Regions from separate parts of the Shouchella sp. JSM 1781072 genome, predicted to be linked through region 2. Evidence: riboswitches for the same ligand, from Rfam matches in the RefSeq annotation. Region 2 holds a riboswitch; each other region holds the start of a gene.
The links. A riboswitch is a leader RNA that binds a small molecule or an ion and turns the genes downstream of it on or off. The one in region 2 is predicted to bind thiamine pyrophosphate.
Positions count from the first base shown of each region.

Region 1: another riboswitch for thiamine pyrophosphate. It lies ahead of tenA (thiaminase II); the one in region 2 lies ahead of ACE1TH_RS10765 (acetylornithine deacetylase).
Region 3: another riboswitch for thiamine pyrophosphate. It lies ahead of ACE1TH_RS07135 (ECF transporter S component); the one in region 2 lies ahead of ACE1TH_RS10765 (acetylornithine deacetylase).

Region 1 is NZ_JBHFQE010000003.1:58,491-65,090, forward strand. It holds gene ACE1TH_RS14200 (S8 family peptidase) at 1-78, opposite strand, end outside; gene ACE1TH_RS14205 (hypothetical protein) at 274-423, shown strand; gene hflX (GTPase HflX) at 479-1,741, opposite strand; gene ACE1TH_RS14215 (alpha/beta fold hydrolase) at 1,964-2,860, opposite strand; yybP-ykoY riboswitch at 2,996-3,169, shown strand; gene ACE1TH_RS14220 (TerC family protein) at 3,208-4,020, shown strand; TPP riboswitch at 4,108-4,207, shown strand; gene tenA (thiaminase II) at 4,264-4,950, shown strand; gene ACE1TH_RS14230 (hypothetical protein) at 4,947-5,519, shown strand; gene ACE1TH_RS14235 (TasA family protein) at 5,563-6,270, opposite strand; gene ACE1TH_RS14240 (signal peptidase I) at 6,251-6,600, opposite strand, start outside.
Region 2 is NZ_JBHFQE010000002.1:274,992-281,591, forward strand. It holds gene ACE1TH_RS10735 (hypothetical protein) at 78-791, shown strand; gene ACE1TH_RS10740 (HIT family protein) at 808-1,275, shown strand; gene ACE1TH_RS10745 (class I SAM-dependent methyltransferase) at 1,300-1,920, shown strand; gene ACE1TH_RS10750 (YciI family protein) at 1,940-2,200, shown strand; gene ACE1TH_RS10755 (PspC domain-containing protein) at 2,216-2,395, opposite strand; gene ACE1TH_RS10760 (cupin domain-containing protein) at 2,549-3,052, shown strand; gene ACE1TH_RS10765 (acetylornithine deacetylase) at 3,065-4,339, opposite strand; TPP riboswitch at 4,411-4,513, opposite strand; gene ACE1TH_RS10770 (MFS transporter) at 4,765-6,033, shown strand; gene ACE1TH_RS10775 (iron-containing alcohol dehydrogenase) at 6,045-6,600, shown strand, end outside.
Region 3 is NZ_JBHFQE010000001.1:1,355,015-1,361,614, reverse strand. It holds gene ACE1TH_RS07155 (peptidoglycan-binding domain-containing protein) at 1-400, shown strand, start outside; gene ACE1TH_RS07150 (cation diffusion facilitator family transporter) at 437-1,324, opposite strand; gene ACE1TH_RS07145 (branched-chain amino acid aminotransferase) at 1,590-2,672, shown strand; gene ACE1TH_RS07140 (HAD family hydrolase) at 2,694-3,497, shown strand; TPP riboswitch at 3,533-3,630, shown strand; gene ACE1TH_RS07135 (ECF transporter S component) at 3,730-4,311, shown strand; gene ACE1TH_RS07130 (ABC transporter ATP-binding protein) at 4,308-5,738, shown strand; gene ACE1TH_RS07125 (energy-coupling factor transporter transmembrane component T family protein) at 5,722-6,519, shown strand; gene ACE1TH_RS07120 (DNA-3-methyladenine glycosylase) at 6,537-6,600, shown strand, end outside.

The sequences.
Region 1 (6,600 bases), on a different contig from region 2:
TTGAGCGATAGATGAACTAAATGCTACAGATATGATTAGAGCTGTTCCGGCTACAATTTTCCCCATTTTCTTATTCAATTCGTTTTCCCTCCTCAAAATGTTCCAACCTGCGCAGCTGGTACTCTAAAATTAGCAAACATCTGAACGCTTTTGTATTGGGAAACCAAATTCTTCATTGGGAAAATTCTGTTAATTCATTGTTAACATTTCCTTAGAAATTGCGATTAAAACAGATAACGATTGTCAATAATGACTAAGAAAGGAGGCGTTTTCATGGAATCACTTACTCCATTTAAAGGAGATCAAAAACATAGTAAACCCCTTATTAATAAGCGATTATCTCGTCATATCCTCACATATAGTCACTGGTATGAACAATCAACCATTGAGAAAGCTAAAGCTGATCTACGAGATTCCATTTAAGGAATAAACTTTCCAATTTAACGAAAAAGAGACCAAGCGCGGTCTCTTTTTCTCTTTACTGTTTATATGCTGACAATGCCGCACTATGCTTTTCATGCATAAATGTTTTCACGTGCCATCCCGTTTCATTTTCCGTTTGATTAAGAACGTGGGTATGCTCATTTACATATGCAAATGCTTTACTTTCATTAAACGGAATAAAGAGTTCTTCTTGTATGAAGTGCTGAAAGACTCGGGTTTGAATCGTTTCAATTAATTCATTTATTCCCGTACCTTCTTTAGCCGATATAAACCGTTCATCTGTTTTCGTTGCCCCGCCTGTATGAGTAGTACGATCAATTTTGTTAAAGACGGTAACAGACGGTTGATCAATCTCAAGTTCTTTTAATGTGTTTTCTGTTGTTTTCATCATTTCCTTATAAGAATCACTCGAATAATCAACAACGTGAAGAAGTAAATCTGCTTCTCTCGCTTCCTCTAACGTTGAGCGAAACGCTTTAACTAAATGAGTGGGTAATTTGGAAACAAAACCGACTGTATCAGCAAGTAAGAACGGTAAATTTTTCTTATATTCAACACGTCGTACAGATGTATCGAGTGTAGCAAACAGCATATCTTTCTCAAATACATGCTTGTCATTTTTGTCCGATACGATCGCATTTAACAATGAGGATTTTCCAGCATTCGTGTAGCCTACTAGTGCTACAACAGGAATGCCTTCATTTTTACGCTTTTGCCGTTGCGTCTGTCGACGATCAACAATCATTTCAAGATCTTTCTCTAACGCGCTTATGCGACTTTCAATCTTTCTTCGATCAAGTTCAAGCTTTGTTTCACCAGCTCCACGGTTTGCTAAGCCCGATCCACTTCCCCCTTGCCTACTTAATGATGCGCGCATGCCTACAAGTCGAGGCAACAAATATTTAAGTCGTGCGATTTCAACTTGAAGCTGTGCCTCATTCGTTTTCGCACGCTCGCCAAATATATCTAATATGAGCATTGTTCGATCATAAACCGTCACTTCAAGCTCTTTCTCTAAGTTTCGAATTTGCGAAGGCGAAAGCTCATCATTAAAAATGACTAAGTTTACGTCACATGTCTCGACTAACCTTGAGAGTTCATTGACTTTCCCACTCCCAATATACGTCGTTTGATTGGGTGTACGAAGTTTCTGCGACAATGAAGCAACCGGGTTTAAATCGAGCGCTTTCGCCAAATTCTCAAGCTCTTCCATTCCATATTGAAAATGTTCGTCTTCTTGCCGTTCTACACCAACGACAATGATATCTTGGATCGTTCTTGTATGTGTTTCAATCATAAGTGTTAAAAGACCTCCATCATTTTGTGATACACAAAAAACGCACACGCCTCAGCCTGTGGATAAACGAAGGACATTTAACTACCATCGTCTACAGGTGATGCATCTTGCATTTAATCATTCTTTCTTGAGATCAGAACATGAATCATTTGAACGATCCCTCCTTTAATCTGAATAAACGTATCGTAACACTAGAAAGAGAATAATGGAAATCTCGGTTGCCTAGTCGCTCAGTACTTGTTCCGATTGAGACTCGTTTTTGCTTAGGCTCTTTAGTATTAGATGATTAATGATGCTAGGATATTCATGGTGAACCCAATGCGTCGCATCCCCAATATAAATAAGTTCTCCTTGTGTACAACGTTTCAAGCTTTCTTTCGCTAGCGTTTTTGAAAGGAATGGGTCATCCAGCCCCCAAAGGATTGTCGTCGGCACATCGATGTTAAAGTCAAGCGCCTTCCATCCGTGGCGAAAATCAATTCGTACTGCTCGATACCAATTTAACATCGCTTTGATCGCCCCTGGCTGTAACCAAGCTGTTCGGTAATGCTCCAAGTCCTCTTTGTCAAACGCACCATGACGACCTGTCCACTTTAACCCTTTCGCCATGTACGTAAAAGCATCTGTCTTCAATACTTTCTCTGGCAAATACGGCAATTGGAAAAATACCATATACAAACTTCGAACAAACTGAGTCGGATTTTTCACCATTCCTTTTGGCATATCAGCAGGATGAGGAATATTTACTGGAATGAGTTTTTTCACACGATTTGGTCTTGTAGCTGCTAAATGCCAAGCAACCGCACCGCCCCAGTCATGCCCAATAACAATCGCTTGCTCTCTGTTAAAAAAGTCAATCATCGCTTCACAGTCATCTCGCAATTCATCAAGTGTATACGATTCAATCGTCTGAGGTTTATCGCTTTCGTTATAGCCTCTTTGGTCGGGTACAACAACATAATAACCATTCTTGGCAAGCTCAGTTATTTGATGTCTAAATCCATACCAAAACTCTGGAAATCCGTGTAACATTAAGACAAGTTCTCCATCTTTAGGTCCCGCACAAACAGCATGAAAGTGATAACCGTTTGCTTCGATCATACGATGTTCAAGCCGCACCTTACACCACATCCTTTTCTTCATTATTCATCTCTACCCGAATTAGAAGCGCATTATGCTCACCCGTTTCATTATTTTGAAATTTTTCTTGACGGATCATGGCTCTTCACATATACTATTTTTAACAATCACATACATTCCTTCAAAGGGGAGTAGCTGCAAGTTTCTATAACTTGAACCAAAGTCGTCATTACGTGGAGAACTTCCACCGGCTTTGTTTGGCATGATATACATAATGTCTAGCAAGACCTTTGCCTCGTTCGTACAAGGCAGGGGTCTTTTTGTATTCATAAATTGACTCGTTTTGTCGAACCTAAGGGGTGCAAACTAAGAGAGGCGTGTTGACTATGGATGCAGCTTTATTATTAGAATACAGCTGGGTATTACTTGTTCTTATTGCTTTAGAAGGGATTCTTGCCGCAGATAATGCACTTGTTTTAGCTATTATGGTGAAACATTTACCCGACAAGGAACGTAAAAAAGCCCTGTTTTACGGGTTAGCTGGTGCATTCGTTTTCCGATTAGCTTCGTTATTTGTCATTTCATTCTTAGTGGATGTTTGGCAAGTTCAAGCACTCGGTGCCGCATACTTATTATTTATTGCGTTAAATCATTTGTTCCGAAAACATGTCGTCAAAAAACAAGAGCAAGCCGCTGGAATCACGAAAGTAAAAAAAGGCAGTGGGTTCTGGACAACAGTATTTAAAGTAGAGATTGCCGACATTGCCTTCGCAGTCGACTCAATCTTAGCTGCTGTCGCGCTTGCAACTGCACTAACACCTACAGGACTTGGAACCGTAGGAAGTATGGACGTTGGGCAGTTTGTCGTTGTTTTCTTAGGCGGATTTATCGGCCTTCTAATCATGCGTTTTGCTGCTTCAAAATTTGTGGTGCTTTTACAAAAACGACCTGGGCTTGAAACAGCGGCTTTCATTATTGTTGGCTGGGTAGGTGTAAAACTCGCTGTGCAAGTCCTGGCTCACGATGCGATAGGTGTTATTCCGCATGAATTTCCACACTCGACAGGTTGGAAACTATTCTTCTACAGTGTACTTGTCTTAATCGTGCTTGGTGGATGGTTCCTATCTAAGAAACCGAGCGAGGGAGAAGAAGCGAAAACGGAAATCGAAAAACGAGCAGAAAATAAAGTCGAAGGATAATTAATATGTTTGAAGCATGGTTTACCTACCATGCTTTTTTTCATGTAAAAAGAATTGAATAATCTGTCAATGTATGGTTCACTAAAAGAGAACCACTAGGGGCGTCTTTTGACTGAGAAAAGCTTAGCTTTGACCCTTTGAACCTGATCTGGTTAATACCAGCGTAGGGAAGTGGAGCTGCAGCACTATTTGCTGGCACTCCTTTAGGGTCCTCCCTTTGTGAACAAAAAGGAGGTTATTTTTATGAGTTTTAGTAACGAATTAAGACAGAAAGCAAACCCCGTATTTGAAGCGATTCTTCAGCACCCATTTGTTCAAGGCATCGGGAAAGGTACGCTCGAACCTGAAGCTTTAATCCACTACGTCAAACAAGACTTTGAGTACTTAAACACGTTTATGCAAATTTATGGATTAGCGATTAACAAAAGCACATCAAGAGACGATATTGCCATGTTTAATGAGCAAATTTCGTTTATTCTCCACAGCGAAATTCACCCGCATAATAATTTCTGCCAAGTTGCAGGGGTTGCTTATGAAGACTTGCACCACGAGCCATTAGCACCAACTGCACATCATTATACAAGGCATATGCTTGATGTTGCTCAAACGGGGTCATTAGCAGACGTTTTAGCTGTGCTACTCCCCTGCCCTTGGACTTATCAAGTGATTGGCGATTATTTATACGAAACCTTCAAGCCCGAAGAGGATCATCCGTTTTACGATTGGATTTCCTTTTACCGTTCCGGCGGTGAGATGAGCGTTACAGCCATTTTTTGTAATCGTCTTGATGAACTTGCGCAGGAAGCAACCGCAGCTCAAAAACAAGACATGCTTGATCATTTCTTGAAAAGCTGCCAATTAGAATACGCCTTTTGGGAAATGGCGTATACAAAAGAATCATGGCCTGTGTCGCTTGAGGCTGTTACATGACACACGTATGGTATGCGAGCTACGGCTCGAACATGCTTGAAGAACGTTTTCTTTGTTATATACAAGGCGGACGGCCTGATGGCTCATCAAAAGTAGAGAGAGGGGCTCGCGATCGTACCCCTCCTCTTTGCTCCACTCCGTTTCGGTTACCCTATGATCTTTATTTTGCAAAAGAGCAAACAAAATGGGGATTTGGAGGGGTGGCTTTTATTCGGAATGAAATCAAACCGCATACACATACTTTTTCGAAAGCCTATCTTATTACAACCGAGCAATTTATTGATGTTGTGAAACAAGAAAATCAGCTCGATTTTCTTTCAATCGATTTTGACGAATTGTACAAAAAAGGTTCACTCACCTTAGAAGACGGATGGTACAACAAACTAGTCGTAGCTGGCTTTATGAACGATCTACCGGTTTTAACATTTACCTCCGACCAGGATTGGCCGCAATGTCAAGAAACCAAGCCTGCTTCAGCATATGAACAAACTCTTCTAAAAGGATTACTTCAGCTAGATGTAACAAAAGAAGAGGCAACCTCGTATTTAACATCTCATTATCCACAATGAAGAGACCGGTCTCGGCATAAGCCGGACCGGTCTCTTCTAACGATTAATATTCAGACCCATTATCTGTTTGTTTCGCTAACACTTCCAGAACGGCTTGATAAACAGCGCCCTGGTACTCGTTCCCGGCATTCGCATCAAGCTTTACACCAAAATTAAGGTCAATGTACTGTCCCTCATCAAGCTGCCAAAATTCATTATCCGTTCCTGATTGCGCCCCGTCTCCTAAGAAGAGCTCACCAGTGTTTTGGTCGTAATCACTTTCATCCACTAATGCAACTAACACTTCAACATCATCGGAACCTGCGTTAGATGCAGCTGAAAACGTTTGAACTTCATTTGTGACGCCATTAAAAAGTTGATCCAAACGGTACTGGGCATCTTCATAGACATCTCTTCCTGGAGCAACAGTATATTTGAGCGCAATATAGCCGACTTTGTAAGCGTCAATCGGCACTTCTAAATTGACGTTGTGTGCATAAGTCGCTTGCAAGTGTGTATCAAGGGTTCCTGTATTTTCAACAGACAACCAATCCCCAAAGATGAGCTGAGATGGCGCAAAGTTTGACGCTTCGACAATCGATCCATTGATGTCTTCACCATTGTTTAATTCTAAGGTTCCCCCTTGAATTTCGCCAGTTGCTTCCACTGAATCCGTGAACCAGGCAAATGAGCCTGTTGATGTCGCTGTAAAAACTAACGCTCCTGCAAATGCGGTACCTAGTAATGAGAGTTTAAGTGCTTTCTTTTTCATAAAGTTGCTCCTCCTCAGGTTTCTTATGTTTTCTTTGCGTAAATTCCATGATGGTTATAATGAGAAAAATGACTAAAGGAATAAAAACAACATAGCGCATATCAACATTATTTTGAATTGACTCGGAGATCAGCCCGATTTTCGGTATCGTGAAGCGGTGAACACCTACAATTTGTTCATCAACAATGGGGAGTCGATCTTCAATAGAGTTATTATCTCCCTTCGTTGTATAGAAGGTTTTCCCGTCTTCTCTTGCTTCACCAACAATTCGATGTGTAAACAAACGGCGTTCTGGCGTCATATACGTGACGACATCCCCATTTCTTACGT
Region 2 (6,600 bases):
TTTCTTAAAAATGACTCTTGTTTTAAACTATTTATTTAGAAAATAATCGCTTATACTAGAAGGAATGGTAGATTACGATGAATATTCTTTATACCTTTTTTGCAATTGGATTAATTGCCATACCGCTTCGTTATCTATTTGTTGGAGAGATTGAGCGATCCGCGGTTATCGCGACGCTTCTTTTTCTCATTTTTGCTGTTGGATTAAATCGCTTCATCTATCAGCAATACCGAAAAGATAAACACTATGTGCCTGCGCAGAATCATGATGGCTTTTCTGTCCGTTTGTTTGACCGTGTTACCACAAACACACGACCACTTTATTTTAACGGACAACAAATCGGTTCGTTTCATCGATTTTATAAAAAACGGCTGCATCAATTTATTGAAACAATTGTAAAAAATCAAGGCGCTTGGCATTTACAACTACAATTCGCTTTTGATCACAATCAAACGATTACCATTAAAGAGCGCAAGAAAGGCAAAACCTTACAATGGGAAATCCTTGAAAATAATCAACCAGTTGGCTTGATATGTCTTGAAAAAGCATTATCTAGTTTAAAACATACCCGTAATCAAATGTATGTAGACTACTATGCACGTACGTTTGTGTTTGAAACCGCACTCATTGGTCAAGACCTGCAAATAAAAGATGGTACTCAACAAATCGGAAAGGGATTCTATCAAAAAAGCTATACCTACCAGTTGGAATTAAATCGTGATTTGGCTACAGAATATTCATACATCCTTTTTGCTGCATACATCGCCTTTCACTTTATTCATAGTAAATAAAAGGAGTGAAACAAACATGCACAATTGGAAGCAAGATCGAATCAAAGCAGCACAAACCAATCAAAATCCGATGGTGATGGTCAACATGCGCAGCGGATTTGCAGTTATCGGTGACACACAGTTTTTGCCTGGCTATTGCGTTTTGTTACCGGCGGAAAAATGGCCTTCCCTTGAGAAGATGCCACTAGCTTTACGTAGCGACTATCTTCTAGATATGAGTTTAATCGGTGATGCCATTCTTGAAGTATGCCAGCCCCTACGCGTGAATTACTCCATCTATGGCAATACTGATACGTATTTACATGCACATCTTTTCCCGCGATACGATTGGGAACCAGCAGAACGAATTCCTCATCCCGTTTGGCAATACCCACAAGAAAAATGGACGAACGAACAGGAACAGTTTCAAGAAGCGACTCACGGTACACTAAGAGACAAGTTAACGAAAAAGCTGGAAGAAAAAATGAAAGCTGCATACATGTAACATTGCCATAATGGGGGATGAAATTTGGATAACCAAAAGCTGCTAATAGACGCTTATAACAAACAAGCCAATCAACGAAATGAAGCAATAACAGAGACGTGGAAGATGAAAGAAAGAAATCATTTTCTAAAACTAGTGCAGGAAGAAGAAAAAGTGACCCTTCTAGAAATTGGCGCAGGTCCGGGAAATGACAGCCTTTATTTTAAAGAAAATGGATTAAAAACGTTTAGTACTGACCTATCACCAGAAATGATTACCTTATGTAAGGAAAAAGGATTAGAAGCCGCAGAAATGAGCTTTTATGACTTAACCTTCCCTTCAAACCATTTTGACGCCATTTATGCACTCAACTGCTTACTTCATGTGCCAAAAGCTGAACTGGAAGATGTTTTAATTGAACTAAAGCGCGTGCTACAACCAGGCGGGCTGTTTTACTTAGGTGTATATGGCGGGAAGAATTCTGAAGGCATTTGGGAAGATGATGTTTACGAGCCAAAACGATTTTTCTCTTTCTATGAAGATGACGCCCTTCAAACATTGTTAACTGCACATTTTTCCATTGAATCATTTACCGTCGTACCTAAACACGTAATTGGGGGCGAACTAACCTTTCAATCTGTCATTTTACGAAAAATCGAAATCTAATCATAAGGAGAAGTGACCTATGACTTATTATGCCGTACTTTTACCGATGCTAGATGAACAGAAAAGCGAAGACTATCGTGAAGCTCACGTCGCATACCTTCAGGAGAAAAAGGCAGACGGAAAAATCTTTGCCAACGGCCGCTTTATCGACGGAACAGGAGGGCTCGTCATCTATCAAACGAATACTTTCGAAGAATTACTAGAGCTTGTGCAAAATGATCCTTACGTCGTCGAACGAGCAAGAGATTTTGAGATTCATGAATGGGATTTGGTATTGTAAATTTTCATCCTCCCCTTAGATAACCGGATTTGTCTCTAAATACATTGCCAAGATCACATAAATTAAAACGTTAGCGGGGATAACAAGAAAAATCAAGCGGACAGCGAGGGATGGGATCCCCAAATGGTCTGCAATTCCCCCGCAAACGCCACTGATTACGCGATCTTGTTCAGCTTTCATTAGTTTTCGCTTCATTCTTCACACCTCTAATGATTTGGATTTATTTGGAATTCTTTACCCGCTTTCTCGTTTCGTAAACAACTTTATTCTCATTCCTGTCGATTGTTTTATGTTTGCGCTCTCATTAGGGTGGTATAGATAATAAAAGGGAAATGGGAGGCTTTTCAGATGCGAGATTTAAATCAAGTTACGGTGAAGCAACATTATTTTAATGATGATGGGCGGGTTCCAAACCATCCGAGCTATCCATTTGTGCATTATCAAGCGGTATTTGAAAATGAAGATAGCATTGAACAAATTTTAAAAGAAAATCACTGGTATAACTCTTGGCGTGGTGGCATTTTTGACTATCATCACTACCATAGCAACGCCCATGAAGTATTAGTTGTGGTCGAAGGTGAAGCAACGTTACAAGTTGGGGGTGTGTCTGGCGAGCAGCTCGAAGTTGGTGTCGGCGATGTGTTAATCTTACCAGCAGGAACCGGCCATAAATTTATTGATGGTAGCGAGTCATTTGCTGTTATCGGCGCGTATCCTGAAGGCGTTCCATATGATTTATGTACAGGTGACCCTGCAGAGAAAGAAAAACATATTCAAAAAATTACAGAAGTCCCGAAACCAAGTCATGATCCTGTCTTTGGCGAACACGGACCGCTCTCCACCTTGTGGTAAGAAAGTAGCGCATTAATCTGCGCTACTTTTTGGCGTGTTGCACCAGCTAATCATAAAACGAAGCAACGACTGCGTATAATTCATGAGCTCCTCAATATTTAATTGCTCATTCACAGCATGCGCATGTTCTAATTTCCCTGGTCCATAAAGAATCGTTGGGATACCGTAAGAGGCTAGCCAACCTCCATCCGTGACCGTTTGAGACATTTCCACATCTGGTCGTGCTCCAAAAAACGCTTCGTGTGCTTCCGTAACCATCGAGAATGCAGCGTGTTCTTGATCAACCGAAAACGCAGGAAACACCTCGCCACGATCAACAATCATAGATTCGCCTCCCCATTCAAACAGCGGTGGATGATCTCGAAGCCATATATCTCCCTGTGCAACAGCAAGAAGATGGTTTTCGATTTGTTTTGTGACTTCTTCAACCGTTTCATCAGGGTAAAAATGAACCGTTATCCATAAACGGCATTCATCCGCTACAAAAGCAGGATGCCGTCCGCCTTCAATAACGGCTGGATTAATCGTGTTGGTTCCTGAGGGGAATCCAGGATACGATTTTGTAATAGCCCAGTGTCGTTCTAACTCTTGCAAAGCCGTAATCATTTTTGTCATTTTTTCAATTGCGCTTGCTCCATGCACGCCTCCTCCTGCATGGACCATTTGTCTTCTCGTGCCGTCATGGTGCGTGGTCGGACTTTTAATTGTAATCCAGCCTGTAATGACGCCGCCCTGACCTTGAATGGCACAGTGACTTGTGTCCGCGACGATCGCATAGTCTGCTTGATAGCCACGCTCACAACATTGCTTCGTCCCTGCTTCCCCCACTTCTTCTCCGATAACCGACTGTAAAAAGACATCTCCCTTTAACTTCAAACCATAATCAGATGCAAGTTTTAGTGCAAACAAACAAGCAGCAAGACCACCTTTCATGTCTGCAGCACCACGACCGTAAATCGTTCCATCCATAACCTCGGCAGAAAAAGGGGACGTCTTCCACACCTCATCCTTATCAACAGAAGCGACATCTACGTGACCATTCAAAATCAAACTGTGAAAGGTATCTGAGTGCGATCCTTTTAATGTGCCAACTACATTCGGATCCCCTTCATAAACGTCCCACTGATCAACCGTTGCCCCTAAGTCGTTTAAATAGTTCGCAATATACGCTTGAATTCCTGCTGTATTACGAGCTGGCGGCGCTGGTGTTTCAAACTCAATCAAGTCTTTCACAAGTTGGATTAACTCATCTTTTCGCTCGTGCACGTCATCAACGAATGTTTCCATACCCTTTTCCTCCTCAAAAATAAAAAACACCTCTTTTTTTAGGAAAAGAAGTGTTGAACGATTAAACGACGCATCTGATTCAACCACTTCCCTCCGCTAGTATCATCTAGATCAGGTTCATAAGGGTTAAGACATCCTTGTCTCTCTCAGCTTAGCGCACCCCTAGTGGTGTTTTTATTCAATTTATTGTTGTTATGTTTAGTGTATCAAACTGCAAAAAAAATTTAAAACTTAAAGAAATGGTATTCTTCATAAACAGTTGAAAAAGATCATACGCAAAATGAAAGGTAGCATCATTTAAACGTAATTCATTTTATCACTAATTGAGCTGATTGAGTTTTCACGCTATTGGTTGACAGTATAATTTACGTACAGTAAACTGTATATAAATAATTGTAAGCGCTTTTATAAAAGGAGGCCATTAAATGAACAAGGTTACGACTAGCATCGAGAAAAGAGGCTGGGGATTACTTGGAATGGTTTGGATAACGGTGATGCTAGCGCAAACGGTAAGCTTTTCTTACGGCATGGTCTTGCCCGATATCATGAGTGATCTTCAGTTCGGCTATGATACAGCTGGTAATTTGGCTGGAATCTCACAGTTGATTGCTGGTTTACTTACGATTCCTATTGTGGCACTAGCAACAAAGCTTGATCCACGCTATAGCATAATGGGCATGATTTTTCTTGGTGGAAGTGGTCTTCTTTTGTTTGGGCTCGCACAAAACACGTTCACCATGCTGACAAGTATGATTCTATTCAAAAGTATTATGGTCAGTATTTTAGGTGCCGTCGTTGTGGTCAAAGTGAAGTGGGTACCTCAAACTCGATTAACAGAAATTAATGGAATCGAAAATTTCTTACAGCCTATCGGTCAAACTCTTGGCACGATGGCAATCGTCTACATCCTTGCTTTTTTTGGAGGCTGGCGCATGACGGCAATCGTATTAGGTAGTCTCGTACTCGTTCTCGCTATTTTATGGCCGATCTTTTATCGCGACAAAAAAGAAATGACATCAAATACGAACGTTGCGTCACAGTCAACAGTAGCTAAAAATCCTATCCTTCAAGCAATGAAATTAAAAACAGTTTGGCTACTAGCCTTTGCATGGCCAACAACCACATTAATCTGGGTAGCGGCTTTTACATTTTGGCCTTCACATGCAACGGACACATTAGGCTTAACGATTGGTCAGACTGGCTTTATTCTAGGGCTTATCCCTATTTTTTCCGCTATTGCGTCATTAACTTCTCCTTATTTGGCAAAATCAATCGGTTATGATAAGCCTTTGATTTGGATTTGGGGATTTATTCTTCCTGTCTCGTATTTCATTTTGTTGCAAACATCAAATTTAGTCATTTTAGCAATTGCCGCTGCCATTTGTGGATATGGCGCATACGCTTTTGTTCCACTAGCCTATACGATTCTCTATCGTATTCCAGGTTTACATTCTAAAACGGTTGCGGCAAGCACAAGCATTGTATTGACAGCGATTACTCTAGGTGCAGCGTTAGGGTCCATTATTGTTGGCCAGTTGAGTGAAATCATGACGCTTTACAGCGCGATGGCAATTTGTTGTTTAGCTCCTTTTATCTTTGGTATCCTCACTTTGTTTCTACCTGAATACGGACGTAAATACATGGAAAAAAATCAAGCAATTGACGAAGAAAATTCAATTAAACACAGTTCTTAGGAGGTCTTTTCATGTCACAGGTTGACTTTCAATTTTTATCAAAAACAGCGATTACGTTTGGAAGCGGTTCTTCACAATTACTAGCAGAAGAACTTACAAAACGAGGCTTACAAAAGCCACTTCTGCTTACCGATAACGGTCTCATTGAATCAGGTTTAGTTAAGGCGATCTCAAAAGTGTTAGAAAACAGTAACATCGCATTTAAACTCTTTAGCGATATCCCTCCAAATCCACCTTCTACCGTTGTGCATACGGTTGTGGATCAGATAAACCAAAATGGTTGTGATGCAATTATAGCCTTAGGTGGTGGAAGTGTCATTGACACAGCTAAAGCCGCCTCCGTTCTTTCTATGCACGATGGAGACATTTTAGAGTATGAGTCTACGCGGTCTTTTTCAAAACCTGGGCTTCCATTACTTGTCATTCCTACAACTTCAGGCACAGGTAGTGAAGTGACAATGTGGAGCGTTATTACTGACGAAACGAAGAAGCGTAAAGCAAGCATCGGCAGTCCTTTTATGTTCCCAGATCTTGCTTTGGTCGATCCGTTATTGCTTCATGGCTTAC
Region 3 (6,600 bases), on a different contig from region 2:
GAATGATGCAGAGGAGCAGCAACAGGAACAGCAACAAACGACTGAAGAAAGTGTTACAGAAGAAGCAACAACAGAGGAAGAAGTAGCTTCAACAACAACTGAACCTTCTGGTCAAACGATGACAATGGAAGCAACGGCGTATACAGCGTATTGTAACGGTTGTTCAGGTGTCACTAGAACCGGGATTGATTTACGAGCAAACCCCAATCAAAAAGTAGTGGCAGTAGATCCAAATGTCATTCCGTTAGGTAGTCGAGTGTATGTTGAAGGCTATGGAGAAGCAATTGCAGGCGATACAGGTGGCGCAATTAAAGGGCATAAAATCGATTTATTTGTGCAAACAAAGGATGAAGCGTATTCGTTTGGACGTCAACAAGTTCAAGTTACCGTATTAGATTAAAACGAAAAAGCTGGAACAATCGGTAGTCCGATTGTCTCAGCTTTTTTTTGCGTCTTGTTTAGCTGGTTCGATGTGAACGGTTGTATGCGGAATATCATGTTCATCATAGAGTGCTTGTTCAATGAAGTCGGCAATGTCGTGGCTTTGTTTGACTGTCATCGAAGGTTGCACGGCAATGGTCACATCCGCGTAAACGGTAGAACCGACTTGCCTTGCTTTTAATGCAAGAACATCTTCAATGCCCTCGATTGCTAAAACCGTGGATTTGAACGGACTTAATGCCTCATCATTAAACCCATCGGTTAACGAATGACTCGCATCTTTGAAAATAGACCACGCTGTATAACAAATGATTAGACCGATAATAAAAGCGGTTAGGGAATCAATCCATCCTAAGTGAAAATGAGAGCCGATGATCCCTATGACTACACCGACACTCACAAGGGCATCATTTTTATTATCTTGTGAAGCGGCCATTAAAGCTTGGCTATTAATTTTTTTAGCTAGTTTGCGGTTGTAACGATAGACGAGCAACATCACAACTGCGCTAAAGCCAGCAACCCATGCAGTAATTAAACTAGGAGCTTCAACAGTTTCACGATTAAATAAGCTGGTGCCTGCATTAATTAAAACTTGTATCCCAATTACCGCCATAATGAACGACGCTAATAACGCTGCGATATGCTCCGCTCTAAAGTGACCGTAAGGGTGATCATCATCAGGTGGTTTTTGAGAAATTCGTAACCCTACGAGCACCGCTACAGAAACGATAATGTCTGCTGCGTTGTTGTAGCCGTCTGCAATTAACGCTTGTGATAGAAAAATATAGCCGATGACTAATTTTAAACTAGCTAAAAAAAGATACGTGCCGATGCTTAACCAAGCGCCAGTTTCACCTTTTCTTAGTTCTTCGTATCGTCTCATCTCTTTTCCTTTCTCTCATCGATCAAGTTCATTCATATACCTAATTTTTAAACTGTTTGAAAATATAAATTCATGTTATAGTAATAAGAATAAATTTTATCATTTCAAGAGATTCATGGATGGCGAACAATTATAAGCCGGAAGAATTCATTTTTCGTTCGGTTATAAGTCAATTGATCGCTATTTTTCGTAAATGATAAAGAGTATATTTTTTAGTATGGACAAAACGTACACATTTTATTAGGAGTTAGAAAGGAAGCTTTTTATGACAGAACATACGCTAGAAATTATGAAATGTACACACGAAAAGCAGAAACCTAATGACGATTCACTTGTATTTGGAACGGTCTTCACCGATCACATGTTTATCATGGATTACTCCGAAGATAAAGGCTGGTACAGTCCACGAATTATTCCTTATCAACCTTTAACATTAGATCCTGCTGCAATGGTTTTTCATTATGGTCAAACGGTATTTGAAGGGTTAAAAGCGTATCGCTCAAAAAAAGATGATGCGATTCATTTGTTTCGACCAGATATGAACATTAAGCGATTAAATCGTTCGAGCGAGCGATTAAACATCCCGGCGATTGATGAGGATCAAGTGTTAACGTACTTAAAAGAACTGTTAACGATTGATAAAAAATGGATTCCAAAAAAAGACGGCACTTCTCTCTATATTCGCCCTTTTATTATTTCAACAGAAACTAATTTAAGTGTTGCGCCGTCACAGTCATACAAATTAATGATTATTTTATCGCCAGTTGGTGCCTATTACAAAGAAGGTATGGCACCTGTTAGTATACTAGTTGAAGAACGTTATACACGTGCAGCGCCAGGCGGAACTGGTACGGCGAAAACGGCTGGTAACTATTGTTCGGCTTACAAAGCACAAGCTCGAGCGACAGCGAAAGAAAAGGCACAAGTTCTATGGCTTGATGCAAGTGAAAAGAAGTATATTGAAGAAGTAGGAAGTATGAATGTATTCTTTAAAGTGAACGGTGAAGTTGTTACGCCGAAATTAAATGACAGTATTTTACCAGGGGTTACACGGGATAGCGTGATTCAAGTACTCAAAGAATGGGAAATTCCGGTTCAAGAAAAACAGCTGTCGATTGAAGAGATTTATCAAGCATCGCGAGACGGCATCTTGGAAGAGGCGTTTGGAACAGGGACCGCTGCGGTCATTTCACCAGTTGGACAATTGGAATGGAATGAAGAAACCATTGTTATAAATGAAAATAAGACAGGCCCATTAGCACAACGACTTTACGATTATTTAACGAAGCTTTATGTGGGAGAAGAAGAAGATCGTCTTGGCTGGATTGTTAAGATTGAGCAAGATTAATCGTTATTAACGGAGGAATGAATGATAAAAGCAGTTTTCTTTGATTTAGATGATACGTTACTTTGGGATAAAAAAAGCATCGCGCTTGCATTTCGGCAGACGTGTCTTCATGCATCTATTGAAAAAAACGTTGACCCAAATCAGTTAGAATCGTTTGTACGCCATGAAGCAAGAACGTTATATCAAGGTTACGACACTTACCCGTTTACAGTGAATATTGGCATTAATCCTTTTGAAGGGTTATGGGGAGAATTTCGTGACGATGGAGAAGACTTCGCCGCATTACGAGAAGTTGCTCCACACTACCAAAGAGAAGCGTGGTACGGGGGATTACAAAAGCTTGGTGTTCAGGATGAGGCTTTTGCGTTGGAACTTGCACATCTTTTTCCGATTGAAAGACGAAAACACCCAGTTGTTTATGAGGACACTTTTTCAACTTTAAATGCATTAAAAGATAACGTACAGCTTGTTTTAATCACGAATGGCTCACCAGATTTACAAAACACAAAATTAGAACTGACGCCAGAGCTTGTTCCTTACTTTGATCACATTTTAATTTCTGGTGCTTTTGGGCAAGGGAAACCAAAGGTACGTATGTTTGAAGAAGCCCTTGCTCGTTTGGAGATTGCTCCTAATGAAACGTTAATGGTCGGAGATAATCTACATACGGATATATTGGGTGCGAACGCAAGCAACATACCATCTGTTTGGTTAAACCGAGACCAATTGCTGAACAATACCGACAGTAAGCCGACTTTTGAGATCCATTCACTGCATGATTTATTAGAATTAGAAAATTTAAAACAATCACTTGCGAATCAATAGAGAGTATGATCTAATTAATTTGTACGATAAAATTTAATAGCCACTAGGGGTGCAAAAAGCTGAGAGAGGACTTGTCCTTAACCCTTTACCTGATCTAGATAATGCTAGCGAAGGGAAGTGCGATATGTAAGTTGTAGGGATGTGTAATACACAACCGGTTTATTTACATACGTCGTTCCATCGTTTAGATGGAGCGTTTTTTTGGTTTTCTTGGTGGTGGGATGGAGAGAAAATGGTGAAAAGAAAAAAATTAACGTTGGTGGATATTTTAGTTACGGTCATGATTGCAACCGTATTTGCTGTAGTGTATCGCTTATGGAGTCCTATTAGTGATTTAGTTGGCGTCTTTGGATTACAGCTTGAACAACTTATTTATGGAATGTGGTTTATTGCAGGAACGCTTGCCGCATTGATTATTCGAAAACCGTTCATTGCACTTATTGCGGAAACGGCAGCGGCATCAGGAGAATTCATTGCAGGATCTCCCTACGGAGGTATTTTACTTATTTACGGGATTGCTCAAGGGATTGGAATGGAGTGCGCGTTCGCTTTATTTAGATATAAAGTATTTACAATTTGGACCGCGATGTTAGGTGGAGTTTTTGCAAGCTTTGCTTCTCTCGGTTTAGATTTTCTATATGCAAATATCGGCCAGCTTTCTGCGTGGGTCTTAACGCTACGAATTGTTTTTCGGACAGTGGGAGCGATCTTAATTACAGGCGTATTGGCAGCGAAACTTGTGCAAGCTTTGCAAAAAACAGGTGTGCTGAGTGACATTCAACCAAACGAACATAACGGAAAACCATATTCATGAGTCAATCATACAGCATTCAGTTTCGTAACTTAACAGTTCAAAGCAGCAGTACAAGTCGTACAATTTTAGAGCGTGTATCGTTGGCAGTAAAACCGGGGGAGAACGTGTTAATTCTAGGTCCAAGCGGAGCAGGGAAATCCACGCTAATGCAAGTAATTGCAGGTTTGAGTGATTCTTTAAACGGATTAAATATTGAGGTGGACAATCTAAAACTTCCATCATGTAGTTACGTCTTTCAAGATCCTGATTCGCAGTTTTGTATGCCTTATATGGATGAGGAGCTTGGATTTATGCTGGAAAATCAGTCTGTGCCAACATCAGAGATGCGTCCTATTATCAAACGCATATTGCGCAAAGTTGGTTTACCAGATCAACAACCACATACAGCTATTCAAACGCTCTCAATGGGGATGAAGCAGCGGTTAGCCCTTGCATCTGCTATGATTCAAAATGAAGAATGCATGATTTTAGACGAACCTTCTGCTTTATTAGATCCACATGGAGCAGAGAAGCTTTGGGAAGAAATTGCTAAGCAAACAAAAGGTAAAACGGTCATCGCTGTTGAACATCGACTGACGGAAGCCTTGCCTCACATGGATAGAATCTTATTACTAAATCAAAATGGACAACTTATAGCAGATACGAAGCCATCATCTTTTTTTCAGCACTATCGAAACGAAATTAAGGCAACAGGAATTTGGTATCCGAGTGCTTGGCGTGAGTATACTCAACAGAATCCCTTATTGACGTCCTTACCGAACAAAGAAAAAACGATGCTGACCCTGACAAACTGGACGCTACTTCGGAAAAAGAAAAGCTTGGTTGCCATTAAACAAGCGAAGGTTTATCAAAAAGATTGGATTTGTATAACAGGTGTGAATGGTGCAGGGAAGTCATCATTTCTCTACGGTTTAATGAATTTACTGACACATATTGGGCAATATGACATAAACGGTCACGCTGTTGCAAACAAAGAAGACGTGACGGATCGAATGAATTTTGTCTTTCAAAACCCTGAATATCAATTTGTCACAACTTCGGTTGAGCAAGAGCTTGTTTATTCGGCAACAACCGATGCGCAAGAAGAGGCAGTGGCATCCATACTTTACCAATTCGGTCTCGCAGAACACCGTCAAATGCATCCTTATCGATTGTCGGTTGGGCAAAAAAGACGGCTAAGTGTAGCGACAGCTTTTGTAAATCAAAAAGCGTTTCTTTTGTTAGATGAACCGACATTTGGACAAGATGCTAGCCAAACCTTTGCTGTCCTTAATGAAATGGAACGCTTTCGCCAAGCGGGAGGAACCATTCTTATGGTTACCCATGATGAAACGTTAGTCGAGCATTTTGCTACGCAACAGTGGGTCATTGAAAAAGGTCAGCTCGTTTGCAGGGAGAGGAGGCAAGAACGTGGCTTACTCGGTTAATGGAACATTTCTAATGAAAATGAATCCTACTGTCAAACTTTTATGCTTACTCGCCATCTTTGGGCTCATTGTATTTATTCATAATCCAAATGTTCTTTTGTTCATGCTTGCAAGTTTTCTTATTCTGACGGTGTTCTGTTCGGGCCACCCTAAAGGATATGTTAGTCTGTACATCGCCTCATTTTTATTCTTATTTGTCTCAGCGTCCACGACAATGATTTTTTTCGGTCAAGGGGAGACAACGTGGTTCCAATGGGGACTTGTTCATATTACAGAAGAAAGTTTTTATACAGGTATCCATCTTGGCTTACGGGCAACATTATTTGCGACTCTTGGCTTATTGTTTCTTTTAACGACAAAGCCTGTTCATTTATTTTATTCATTAATGCAACAGTTACATATGCCTCCAGCTTATGCGTATGCTTTTTTAGCAGCTGTACGAATGCTGCCAATTATGGTAGAAGACTATCAAACGTTACGTTATGCATATCGTATTCGAGGGCAGGGTAGAAATCAAAAAGGAAACCGACTTTATCGGGCGTTTTCATTTTATGTCATTCCTCTTTTAACACAAGCGATTCGGCGCGCACAACGTTTAGCGATTGCAATGGAGGTGAAACAGTTTCAAGAGCATGGACAGAAAAGAACGTATTTTTATACAATGCGTTGTCGACGACTTGATGGACAATTTGTGTTTCTATTAGTAGGATTAATAGTGATCGCTTATTCATTAGGACATTTGTTTCCGGTCTTTCCAACATCGGATATTCGCTTGAGTTAGAAGGAAAGAGGTGAACCATGGAAAGTAAAAGAATGGACCAATCGTTTTATGAACAACCGACGTTGGCACTAGCAAAAGCAC